DNA from 3 places in the Streptomyces sp. NPDC001634 genome. Region 3 is predicted to be linked to each of the others. Evidence: riboswitches for the same ligand, from Rfam matches in the RefSeq annotation. Region 3 holds a riboswitch; each other region holds the start of a gene.
The links. A riboswitch is a leader RNA that binds a small molecule or an ion and turns the genes downstream of it on or off. The one in region 3 is predicted to bind S-adenosylmethionine.
Positions count from the first base shown of each region.

Region 1: linked by a shared signal. The riboswitch ahead of ABT186_RS20450 (putative leader peptide) and the one ahead of thrC (threonine synthase) in region 3 are both predicted to bind S-adenosylmethionine.
Region 2: linked by a shared signal. The riboswitch ahead of ABT186_RS29070 (aminotransferase class V-fold PLP-dependent enzyme) and the one ahead of thrC (threonine synthase) in region 3 are both predicted to bind S-adenosylmethionine.

Region 1 is NZ_JBEOZU010000028.1:64,578-68,831, reverse strand. It holds gene ABT186_RS20465 (NtaA/DmoA family FMN-dependent monooxygenase) at 1-1,069, shown strand, start outside; gene ABT186_RS20460 (LLM class F420-dependent oxidoreductase) at 1,174-2,097, shown strand; gene ABT186_RS20455 (DUF1684 domain-containing protein) at 2,160-2,984, shown strand; SAM riboswitch class IV at 3,036-3,148, shown strand; gene ABT186_RS20450 (putative leader peptide) at 3,183-3,299, shown strand; gene ABT186_RS20445 (ABC transporter substrate-binding protein) at 3,496-4,254, shown strand, end outside.
Region 2 is NZ_JBEOZU010000050.1:37,247-41,500, forward strand. It holds gene qcrA (cytochrome bc1 complex Rieske iron-sulfur subunit) at 1-107, shown strand, start outside; gene qcrB (cytochrome bc1 complex cytochrome b subunit) at 104-1,741, shown strand; gene trpD (anthranilate phosphoribosyltransferase) at 1,881-2,945, shown strand; SAM riboswitch class IV at 3,048-3,164, shown strand; gene ABT186_RS29070 (aminotransferase class V-fold PLP-dependent enzyme) at 3,367-4,254, shown strand, end outside.
Region 3 is NZ_JBEOZU010000039.1:40,170-44,423, forward strand. It holds gene ABT186_RS25320 (glucosyl-3-phosphoglycerate synthase) at 80-1,024, opposite strand; SAM riboswitch class I at 1,172-1,328, shown strand; gene thrC (threonine synthase) at 1,347-2,627, shown strand; gene ABT186_RS25330 (MoaD/ThiS family protein) at 2,760-3,035, shown strand; gene ABT186_RS25335 (cold-shock protein) at 3,485-3,688, shown strand; gene groL (chaperonin GroEL) at 4,106-4,254, shown strand, end outside.

The DNA.
Region 1 (4,254 bases), on a different contig from region 3:
CGAACCCGCCGATCTGGCCCGCCGCCTGTCCGGACTCGATCTGCTCTCCGAAGGCCGCGCCGGCTGGAACGTGGTGACCACGGACAACGCCTGGACCGGCGCCAACTTCCGCCGCGGCGGCTACCTGGACCACGCCGACCGCTACCGCCGCGCCGAGGAGTTCCTCACCGTGGCCCGCGCCTTGTGGGACGGCTGGGAAGACGGAGCAATCGCCGACTCCGCGCTTGCACGGGAATGGTCGGTGCCCGGTGCCGTACGACGAGTACACCACCGCGGACCGCAGTTCGACGTCGACCTCGCCCCCACCCTGCCGCGCAGCGCCCAGGGCCACCCCGTGATCTTCCAGGCCGGGGACTCCGGCGAGGGGCGCGACTTCGCCGCCCGCAACGCCGACGTCATCTTCTCCGCGCACGGCAACGACTTCGACGACGCACTGGCCTTCGCCGACGACATCCGCAACCGCCTGCGCGCCGTCGGCCGACCCGACGACGACCTGCGGATCCTGCCCGGCACCGAGATCATCCTCGGCGCCACCGAGGAGGAGGCCCAGGAGAAGAAGCACTGGATCCGGCTCCAACAGGTCACGCCGGCCACGGCGTTGGGGATCGCCGGGCTGCTGTGGGGCATCGACCTCTCGGACCGCGACGCCGACGGGCCACTGCCGAAGGAGGATCCGGTCGTCACCGAGAACGACGGCTCTTTCGGCGCCCGGCGCATCGCCGATCCGCGCGCGGTCGTGGCCGAATGGCGGGCGAAGGCGGAGGCGCACGGCTGGTCGCTGCGCGAGACCGTCATCGCGCTCGGCCCGCAGCGCGGGCACGTCGGCACTCCGTCCGGCCTGGCCGACAAGTTCGCCCACTTCGTTCGGCACGGCGCCATCGACGGCTTCAACGTCACGCCGTACCTCATCCCCGACGGCCTCGACGACATCGTCGACCTGCTCGTCCCGGAACTGCAGGAACGCGGGATCTACCGCACCGAGTACACCGGTACGACGCTCCGCGACCACCTCGGTCTGCGCGAACCCCTCACGCACCGGTCCGCGCGGGACCGACGGCAGGCGGGCTGAGCACCGGGATGGCCCTTCCGCTCAGGACTGAGTACACATGACTGACAAGAAGCTGTCACACACAGACCGGAATGCGGGTTCGACCGACGCCCGTTCTGACTGACATGACTGTTGGAGTAGCGCTCAACGCGTCCGACGCGCCGAACCAGGTCGACGCCACCGTGCAACTGGCCCAGGAGGCCGCGGGCGCCGGTCTGCGGTCGGCCTGGTTCGGGCAGACCTTCGGCGCGGACTCACCTCAGCTCGCGGCGATCGTCGGGCGGGAAGTGCCCGGACTGCAGGTCGGCACCTCCGCGATCCCCGTCTTCGGCCGCCACCCGCTGCTGGTCTCCAGCCAGGCCCAGACCGCTCAGGCCGCGACCCACGGCCGCTACCACCTCGGCCTGGCGCTGGGCACGAAACTGCTGACGGAGACCGGCTTCGGCCTGCCCTTCGAACGCCCCATCGCGCGGCTGCGTGAATTCCTCACCGCACTGCGGCAGTTGACCGAGACCGGCACGGCCGACTTCCACGGTGAGCTGCTCACCGCGACCACCCCGGTCCCGGCGCGGGTACCGGGTGCCGAGAGCGGTGTCCCCCTGCTGGTCGCCGCGATGGGGCCGCAGGCGCTGCGGGTCAGCGGTGAGCTGGCGGACGGGATCCTGCCCTACCTGGCGGGACCGCGCGCCCTGGCGGACCACATCGTGCCCGCCCTGACCGCCGCGGCCGAGGCCGCCGGCCGCCCCGCGCCCAGGATCGTGGCCCTGGTGCCCGGCGTGGTCACCGACGACGTGGACGCGGTGCGGGCCAAAGCCACCGAGAACCTCGCGTTCTACGAACAGATCCCGTCCTACGCCCGGGTCATCGAGCTCTCCGGCGGCCGGCGGGCCGCCGACCTGGCCGTGATCGGCGACGAGAAGACCGTCGAGGCCGAGGTACGCCGTTACCGCGACGCCGGCGCCACCGAGGTCGTGTTCTCGGGCACCGAGATCGCGGGAGAAGCCGACCGCCGACGCACCTGGCGTCTCCTCGGCGAACTGGCCCGCTGAACACGCCGGTCGAACCGACGGCCCGACCGGCCCCCCTGCACCCCCGTGACGAAGGAGAACCCATGACCACCGAGGCCACCGCAACGGACCTCCAGGCCTTCACCGAGAACTGGCTGGAGTGGTACCGCGCCCAGGAGGCCCGGCTCGCCGACCCGCACGGGTTCCTGGCGATCACCGGCCTGCACTGGCTCGACGACCGGCCCCAGCGCTTCCCGGACGCGCCCGGTGCGTGGCGCACCGGCCCCGACGGGGTCGTCGTAGACCTCGACGACGGCGAGGAACTGATCGTCGACGGAACGCCGGTCCACGGTGAACACCGCTTCGGCGTGCTTCCCGAACGCGGTGGCGTCGACGCGGTCTGGGGAGACGCCGTCATCGAGGTCGCCAAGCGCGGCGGCAACGACATCGTGCGCCCCCGGCACCCGGACGCGCCGCTGCGCACGGCCTTCACCGGAACGCCCGCCTACGCCCCCGACCCGCGCTGGGCCGTGACGGGCCGCTACATCCCCTTCGACACGCCGCGGCCGACCACCGTGGGCGCCGCGGTCGAGGGCCTTGAGCATGTGTACGACGCTCCGGGCAGGGTCGAGTTCGAGCTGGACGGGCGCCCGCTGTCGCTGACCGCGTTCCCCGGCCATGGCGCGGGCCGACTGATGGTGCTGTTCACCGACGAGACCTCCGGGGTCACCACCTACGCCGCCAACCGCTCCCTGTCCCTGGAGCCGCCCGCCGCCGACGGCACGGTCGCCCTGGACTTCAACCGCGCCGCGAACCTGCCGTGCGCCTACACGGACCTGGCCACCTGCCCGCTGCCCCCGGCCGAGAACCGACTGCCGGTGGCGATCGAGGCCGGCCAGAAGATCCCCCGCGAGCGCGGCGGTTCCTGAGCCGCGCTTGGCCGTTGACCAACGGAAAGATCTCTCCGTACGATCACAAGTGGCATTGAGTGTCAGCGTCAAGCCCTGGCTCGCTGACCGGCAACCCTCCCCCGCGGTGGGGTGCTCCAGGTGAAAGCCCGGCAGGATCACCGACGATCCCGCAAGCGCGTGGCCCCGTGACCGGGGCCGGAAGTGTGGAGGACCGGCATGCGCCACGGTGGTGACCTCAGCGCCCGCTTCGTCGGCGCCACCGTGTTCTCCCGGCTCTCTCGTCGGCGCCACATCGACCTCAAGCGCTCGACCAGCTGTCTCTGTCAGGCCTGACGGGCCTTCCCACCGCTGGTCGCAGTCCGGCACCAGTTCTCGCCGCATCCGTCTGCGCCTGATCCTCGTTTCCCCCTGATCCCTGTCTGCACAGCGCTCCCGGCGTCGGCATCGCGCCGAACGGGGCCGCACGCCCACGCACGGCCATGTCTCGCACAGCCACCGTGCCTGGTGACACGAGTAGGAGAAGCCCTCCGTGATTGCACTTCCCCATGTCAGAACTTCTCGGTTGGCGGCGCTGACCGCCCTTGTCACCACCAGTGTTCTGCTGACCGCCTGCGGCTCCAGCGGCGGCGATTCCGGCAGCGGCACCGGGCAGCCCGAGTCCGGCGGCACCCTGACCTTCGCGGTGGGCTCGGACGCCGGCTGCGTGGATCCGCAGCAGGTCGCCAGCAACGAGACCATCTATTCGGTGCGCCAGATCGTAGACTCGCTGACGGACCAGGACCCCAAGACCGGCAAGATCGTGCCGTGGCTGGCGAAGAGCTGGGACATCAGCTCCGACGCCACGACGTTCACCTTCCGTCTGCGCTCGGGTGTCACCTTCAGCGACGGGTCGAAGCTGACCGCGCAGGTGGTCAAGGACAACTTCGACGCGGTGCCGAAGCTCGGCGCCCTGGGAACCCTGGCCGAGGGCTATCTGAGCGGCGTCAAGAGCACCACCGTGATCGACCCGCTCACCGTCAAGGTGACCTTCAACCAGCCCAACACCCAGTTCTTGCAGGCCACTTCCACGCACTCACTCGGCATCGAGTCGTCGGCGAGCGTGAAGAAGACCCCGCAGCAGAAGTGCAGTGAGGGCGTGATCGGTTCCGGGCCCTTCGTACTGAAGCAGTACGTGCAGAACCAGTCGCTCACCCTCGCCAAGCGCACCGGATACGCCTGGGGTTCCTCGCTGTGGACCAAGAAGGGCGAGGCGTACCTGGACAAGCTGGTGTTCAAGGTCGTACCGGAG
Region 2 (4,254 bases), on a different contig from region 3:
GTCACGCCCTGCCGCAGCTGCGTATCGGCGTCAACGCGGACGGTTACCTCGAAGCGCTCGGCGACTTCGAAGAGCCCGTCGGTCCTGCTTTCTGGGAGCGCGGATGAGTACTACACAGAGCAACGAATCTGCGCCGCGCGGAAAGGCTCCGGCCGGCGAGCGCGTCGCGGACTGGGCCGACGGCCGGCTGGGGATCTACTCCCTGGCCAAGTCCAACATGCGGAAGATCTTCCCCGACCACTGGTCGTTCATGTTGGGCGAGGTCTGCCTCTACAGCTTCATCATCATCATCCTCACGGGTGTGTATCTGACGCTGTTCTTCCACCCGTCGATGAACGAGGTGGAGTACCACGGCAGCTACGTCCCGCTGCAGGGCCAGCTGATGAGCGAGGCGTTCAACTCGACGCTGCACATCAGCTTCGACGTCCGTGGCGGTCTGCTGATCCGGCAGATCCACCACTGGGCGGCGCTGGTCTTCCTCGCCGGCATGTTCGTGCACATGATGCGCGTGTTCTTCACGGGCGCGTTCCGCAAGCCGCGTGAGATCAACTGGCTGTTCGGCTTCCTGCTGTTCGTCCTGGGCATGTTCACCGGCTTCACCGGTTACTCGCTCCCGGACGACCTGCTCTCCGGCACCGGTGTCCGCTTCATGGAGGGCGCGATCCTGTCCGTGCCGATCGTCGGCACGTACCTGTCGTTCTTCCTCTTCGGCGGCCAGTTCCCGGGCGGCGACTTCGTGGCCCGGTTCTACTCGATCCACATCCTGCTGCTGCCGGGCATCATGCTCGGCCTGGTGGTTGGCCACCTGATCCTGGTCTTCTACCACAAGCACACGCAGTTCGCGGGTCCCGGAAAGACGAACAACAACGTCGTCGGCATGCCGCTGCTGCCGGTCTACATGGCCAAGGCCGGAGGCTTCTTCTTCCTGGTCTTCGGTGTCATCGCGGCCATCGCGGCGATCGCCCAGATCAACCCGATCTGGGCCATGGGCCCCTACCGTCCGGACCAGGTGTCCACGGGTGCCCAGCCCGACTGGTACATGGGCTTCTCCGAGGGCCTGATCCGTACGATGCCGGGCTGGGAGATCAACGTCGCGGGGCACACGCTCGTCCTGGGTGTCTTCATCCCGCTGGTGATCTTCCCGCTGGTCCTGGTCGCGATCGCGGTCTACCCGTTCATCGAGTCCTGGGTCACCGGCGACAAGCGCGAGCACCACATCCTGGACCGCCCGCGCAACGCCCCGACGCGTACGGCCTTCGGTACCGCGTGGATCTCCTGGTACTTCGTCCTGCTCGTCGGTGGTGGCAACGACCTCTGGGCCACGCACTTCCACCTGTCGATCAACGCGATCACCTGGTTCGTCCGCATCGCCTTCTTCGTGGTCCCGGTGCTCGTGTTCATCGTCACCAAGCGGATCTGCCTCGGCCTCCAGCGCCGGGACAAGGACAAGGTGCTGCACGGCCGCGAGTCGGGCATCATCAAGCGGCTGCCGCACGGTGAGTTCATCGAGGTCCACGAGCCGCTCAGCCAGGACGCACTGCACACGCTCACGGCGCACCACCAGTACGACCCGGTGGAGCTGGGCCCGACGGTCGACGAGAACGGCGTCGAGCGCAAGTTCAAGGGCTCCGAGAAGCTGCGCGCCAAGCTGAGCAACGCGTACTACGGGGAGAACAACCAGATCCCCAAGCCCACGGTCGAGGAGTACAAGGAGATCACAAGCGGCCACGGCCACCACTGATCGCTGCGCACGCCACACCACGGTCGAAGGGCCCCGTCCGATGTTCGGACGGGGCCCTTCGCCCTGCTCCGGGCTGGATAGGGTGGACCCGTTCGAGATGCGCGTCCCGTAGTCCGGGACACCGACCCAGGAGCGGCTTATGAGCGCTGTGACCCCCGCTGGAGGCGACACCGCGGCGGGCCGTTCCTGGCCCGAGGTACTGAACGCCCTGCTGTACGGCCGTGACCAGAGCGCAGAAGCCACGGCCTGGGTGATGGACCGGATCATGCGCGGCGAGGCGACCGATGCGCAGATCGCCGGGTTCGTGGTGGCCCTCAGGGCCAAGGGCGAGACCGTCGAGGAGATCAACGGGCTCGTCCGGACGATGTACGAGCACGCCAATGTGATCGAGGTGCCCGGGCGGACGGTGGACATCGTCGGTACCGGTGGCGACGGTGCCAAGACCGTCAACATCTCCACCATGTCGGCGATCGTCGTCGCCGGCACGGGTGCCACGGTCGTCAAGCACGGCAACCGGGCGGCGTCCTCCGCGTCCGGCGCCTCGGACGTCCTGGAAAAGCTCGGCGTCAACCTGGAGCTGACCCCTCGGCGGGTGGCCGAGGTGGCCCAGGAGGCCGGGATCACCTTCTGCTTCGCGATCAAGTTCCACCCGGCGTTGCGCCATGTGGGCGCCGCGCGCGGCCAGTTGGGCATCCGCACGGTGTTCAACATCCTCGGCCCGCTGACCAACCCCGCCAAGGTGCGGGCCCAGGCGGTCGGGGTCGCGGATCCGCGTATGGCGCCGGTCGTCGCGGGCGTCTTCGCCGAACGCGGCAACTCCTCACTCGTCTTCCGTGGCGACGACGGTCTCGACGAGCTGACGACGACGGCCACCTCCCGGGTGTGGATCGTCCGGGACGGCAAGGTCACCGAGGAGACCTTCGATCCGCGTGACGTCGGCATTGAACTGGTGCCGGTGGAGGCACTGCGGGGCGGGGACCCCTCGTACAACGCGGAGGTCGCGCGCCATCTGCTGGAGGGCGAGAGGGGCCCGGTGCGGGACGCCGTACTGCTGAACTCGGCGGCCGCGCTGGTGGCCCTGGATCCGGGTTCCGGGACCCTGGCGGACCAGCTCCGGGCCGGTATGGAGAAGGCCGCGGAGTCGATCGACTCGGGGGCGGCGAAGCGGGCGCTGGAGCGCTGGGTGGCCGCGAGCAACAAGTAGGCCGTGAGGTGCCGGCGCCTTCGAGGCGCCGGCACCTTCGTGTGTCCCGGCATCCGGACACAAGTTGCAGGCGGGCGATCACGTCCCGTACTGTCCTGGTCAGGTCATGAGCGACAGCCTCTCGGCCCCGGCCGGCTGTCCGGCAACCCTCCGTCCGTGGCGGGGTGCCCCGGGTGAGGACCAGGCCGTAGGCAGCGAGGTCTGCGGCAAGCGCGGACCCCTCGCACGCTTCGACTGAGCGTGGGGCCAGGGGTCCTGGTCGTTCGAGGGAGCCTTCCGTGAGCAAGCGAATGCGATAGGGCCGCAGAGCCCCGCCTCCGCATCCCCTTTTCACCCCTTTTCCCGTGCTGTCGACGCAGCCGCGCGCCGTTGTGCGCGCCGTCCGGCACGGCGATTCCACCTGCTTTCACGGGAGTCACCCATGTCCGTCTCCACCGCTGCCGCCGACCAGTCCGTTTGCCGCAATATTTCCGGGGCGCTGCCCGTTCTGGGGCGTGATGTCACCGTCCCCCTCGTCACGGGTGGCGAGGTCACCTACGCCGCGCTCGACTACGCGGCCAGTGCCCCGGCGCTGCAGCGCGTCTGGGACGACGTGGCGGCGTACGCGCCGTACTACGGCAGTGTCCACCGCGGCGCCGGGTACCTGTCGCAGCTGTCCACCGACCTCTTCGAGAACGCCCGCAGGACGGTGGCCGAGTTCCTCGACTGCCGCGAGGGAGACCAGGTGATCTTCACCCGGTCCACCACCGACTCGCTCAACCTCCTCGCCGCCGCCCTTCCGGCCGACTGCCAGGTCTTCGTCTTCGAGACCGAGCACCATGCGTCGCTGCTGCCGTGGCGTGACGCCCGGGTCACCTGCCTCAACGCCCCGCGCACCCCGCAGCAGGCCGTCGAGAGCCTGGAGCGCGCCCTTGCCGGCCGCGACCCCCACGGCCCGGCTCTCGTCTGCGTCACCGGCGCCTCCAACGTCACCGGCGAGCTGTGGCCCGTACGCGAGCTGGCCGCGGCCGCCCATGCGCACGGCGCCCGTGTCGTCCTCGACGCCGCCCAGCTGGCTCCGCACCACCCCGTGTCCGTCCGCGACCTCGACGTCGACTGGGTGGCCTTCTCCGGTCACAAGCTGTACGCCCCCTTCGGCTCCGGAGTCCTGGCGGGCCGCGCCGACTGGCTGCGCGAGGCCGAGCCGTACCTGGCGGGCGGTGGCGCCAGCCGCAAGGTCACCCGGCGCGAGGACGGGGGAGTGGAGGTGGAGTGGCACGAGAGCGCCGCCCGCCACGAGGCCGGTTCCCCGAACGTGATCGGCGCCTAC
Region 3 (4,254 bases):
AACGCTCAAACGTGCGGTTCGGCCGTATGCGGAACCGTATACAACCATCACGCTCGCGGAGGAGAGCCCGGGGAAAGTCTCAGGCAGCCTTCTGTTCCACGTACTCCTCGATCTCCACCATCGGGGGCCTCTCCTCCGTGTCCACCGAGTACGTCCGTGGCTCGAAACCCTCCTTGCCCCGTTCGAACTGGGTGAGGGACGGCCGGATCAGATGGCCGCGGGCCAGGCGGAGCTGTGCGGTGCGGTAGATCGCGGCGGCCATGCGTCCCAGTGCCTGGCCGTCCTGGTGGCGGTGCTTGCGCACGCCCACGTCGACCTGGGCGAGGGCGTCCAGGCCCACCAGGTGCAGGGCGTCGACCAGCATGCCCAGCTCCACCCCGTACCCGACCGGGAACGGGAGCTGTTCCAGCAGGGAGCGGCGGGCCGCGTACTCGCCGCCCAGCGGCTGTACGAAACCGGCCAGCTGAGGCCAGTGCATGTTCAGCAGCGGGCGGGCCATCAGTTCGGTGACGCGGCCGCCCTGGCCCGCCGCTCCGCCGAGTGGGCGGTCGTACATCGCCTTCACGAGGTCCACGCCCGGGTCGGTGAGCAGCGGGCCCACGATCCCGGAGACGAAGTCCGACGAGAACTCCTTCAGGTCCGCGTCGATGAAGCAGACGATGTCACCGCGGGTGACCAGCAGGGAGCGCCACAGCACCTCGCCCTTGCCGGGCACGGCCGGGATGCGCGGCAGGATCGTGTCGCGGTGCACCACCCGGGCGCCGGCTGCCGCCGCGACCTCGGACGTGCGGTCCGTCGAGCCGGAGTCCACGACGACGATCTCGTCGACAAGCGGAACCTGCTGCATGAGGTCGTGGCGGATGACGGCGACGATCTCGCCGACCGTCTCCTCCTCGTTGAGTGCGGGCAGCACGACGCTGACCGACGATCCCGAAAGGCGTTTCGCGGCCATGAGCTGGTGGAGCGGGCGATCGGTGACGGACCAGGACCGGGTGCTCAGCCAGCGCTCGACTTCTTCCAGCACGGTCTGCGGCTCCTCACTGTGTGATCCATCTCGCGGTTCGGACGACTATCTCAACTGTCCTGGCCTTCGGTTACAGTCTTGAACAACGCCGGTGACCATCGCATGTCGGGGGTCGCCGCGCCTCACACCAGTGAAACAACCTCATACAGCTCATCCAGAGGGGCAGAGGGAAACGGCCCGATGAAGCCCCGGCAACCCTCCAGTCGGTTCTCGTAGATCAGTGTTGATCGTCTCCGCGAGGCTCCCGGCTAGGGAAGGTGCCAAATCCGTCTCACGGCGAGATGCGTCGTGAGGAAGATGAGGAGAAAGGGCCTCGCCTGACATGGCTGTGCAGACAGTTGCAAGCACCACGAACCCCGTGAACCTCGGTCCCGCCGCGGCTCTGTCCTGCCGAGAGTGCGGCCACCGGGTGCCTCTCGGCCCGGTCTTCGCCTGCGAGGAGTGTTTCGGCCCGCTGGAGATCGCGTACGACTTCTCGGACTACGACACCGAGGAGCTGCGGAAGCGGATCGAGGCGGGTCCCGCGAACATCTGGCGGTACGCGCCGCTGCTGCCCGTCCCCGCGGACGTGGCCGACAAGCCGAATCTCAACCCGGGCTGGACCAAGCTCGTCAAGGCCGACAACCTGGCGCGCGAGCTGGGCGTGACCGGCGGGTTGTATGTGAAGGACGACTCCGGTAACCCGACGCACTCCTTCAAGGACCGGGTCGTCGCCCAGGCGCTGGAGGCCGCTCGTGCCTTCGGATTCACCACTCTCTCCTGCTCCTCCACCGGCAACCTCGCGGGCGCGGTCGGCGCCGCGGCGGCCCGCGCCGGCTTCCGCTCCTGCGTCTTCATTCCGCACGACCTGGAGCAGGGCAAGGTCGTCATGGCCGCGATCTACGGCGGCGACCTCGTCGGCATCCAGGGCAACTACGACGATGTGAACCGCTTCTGCTCCGAGCTGATCGGCGACCCGGCCGGCGAGGGCTGGGGCTTCGTCAACGTGAACCTGCGGCCGTACTACGCGGAGGGGTCGAAGACCCTGGCGTACGAGATCGCCGAGCAGCTCGGCTGGCAGCTGCCCGACCAGATCGTGGTCCCGATCGCCTCCGGCTCCCAGCTGACGAAGATCGACAAGGGTCTGCAGGAGCTGATCAAGCTCGGGCTCGTCGAGGACAAGCCGTACAAGATCTTCGGTGCCCAGGCCGAGGGCTGCTCGCCGGTGTCGGTCGCGTTCAAGGCGGGCCACGACGTCGTACGGCCGCAGAAGCCGGACACGATCGCCAAGTCGCTTGCGATCGGCAACCCGGCGGACGGACCGTACGTCCTCGACATCGCCCGCCGCACGGGCGGCGCCGTGGAGGATGTGACGGACGAGCAGATCGTCGACGCCATCAAGCTGCTGGCGCGGACCGAGGGCATCTTCGCGGAGACGGCCGGCGGTGTGACCGTCGGCGTCACGCGCAAGCTGATCGAGAACGGCGTCCTCGACCCGTCGAAGACGACGGTCGTCCTCAACACGGGCGACGGCCTCAAGACGCTGGACGCGGTGGCAGGCACGGGGCTGACCGCCACGATCCGTCCGAACCTCGACTCCTTCCGCGATGCGGGTCTTGCGTAGGCATTCCGCTGCAAGGGCAGTTCTGAAGCTGCGGGCCGGTGGGGGCTGGTCGCGCCCGCGCGGCGGAGCCGCATGCTGTCACGTCCCGCGCCCCCTCCAGGGGCGCTGTACTCGACCGGAGGTCACAACCCCATGAGCGTCACCGTCCGCATTCCCACCATCCTGCGCACCTACACCGGCGGCCGGGCCGAGGTGAGCGCCCAGGGCGCGACCCTCGGCGAGGTCATCGCCGACCTGGAGAAGAACCACACCGGCATCGCGGCCCGCGTCCTCGACGACCAGGGCCAGCTGCGCCGCTTCGTCAACGTCTACGTGAACGACGACGACGTCCGTTTCGAGCAGGGTCTCCAGACGGCGACGCCGGACGGCGCGGGAGTCTCCATCATCCCGGCGGTCGCGGGCGGCTGACGGTCCTTCACCCGCGTGATCATTACCCTCGGTAATGTCGAACACCGAGAGTTCACCGAATTGCCCTCTCCGTGAGAGAAACGGAGGGGGCAATTCTGCATGGTTGAGCGCGGTAGAGTTGGGGAACCTGCTCCCGGTCTCCCCGCCGGGCGCCCTGAGTTCCTGCCGCATGCCCGACAAGAAGTAGCCAAAGTGTGCAGGGCTTTTGAGCCATTCATTCCTTTTGCCGGGCCCGACTTGCCCTGAATTCGGGTGAATTCTTCGTACATTCCCGACCGGTGGCGCCCGGATTTCTCGTCCGATTGACCTGTTGCAGACGGCAGTTGGACAGATACATTCAGCCGCGGTCGACGCGTTCCGGCGCACGCCCCCAACCGTTGGGGGGTGAGGTCTGACCCGGATCCGCGAAGTGTGGATCTGTGCAAGGGCCAGTAATAGGGGAGTTAGGCATGGCTCAGGGCACCGTCAAGTGGTTCAACGCGGAGAAGGGGTACGGCTTCATCGCGGTCGACGGTGGTGCGGATGTTTTCGTCCACTACAGCGCGATCCAGATGGACGGCTACCGCACCCTGGAAGAGGGCCAGCGGGTCGAGTTCGAGATCTCGCAGGGTCAGAAGGGGCCGCAGGCGGACATGGTTCGCCTGGCCGGCTGAAGTGCGCGCCGACGACTGAACTGTTCGACGTGTCGAGGGGCTCGTATCCCGTTCGGGGTGCGGGCCCCTCGGTCTGTCCGGGACCAGCGGGGACGGGTGGTGCGGCGGGCGCGCGGTGGCGCCTCCACCTGCGGATCATGCTCCCGTGTTCACCGCCCGATCCCCGGGAGCCGCTTGCTCCCACCCGCCACCCGACCGCCACCCCTCAACGAGCCCGCTTCGCGGGCGCGCCTTGCACTCGGGTGGGCCGAGTGCTAATCATTGGCGTTAGCACTCTGAAGGTGAGAGTGACAAAGAAGGACCGGGTCGGTGAGGCCGCGGACCGGGTGGGGCAAGGAACCACCGGCCGGGGCCGTCCGTCGCGGGCGCGGGCGCGGTCCGAAGTAATCACCCCCAGTCCTGGGAGGACCACTTCACATGGCCAAGATCATCGCGTTCGACGAGGAGGCGCGGCGCGGCCTCGAGCGCGGCATGAACCAGCTCGCGGACGCCGTGAAGGTGACGCTCGGCCCCAAGGGCCGCAACGTCGTCCTCGAGAAGAAGTGGGGCGCCCCCACGATCACCAA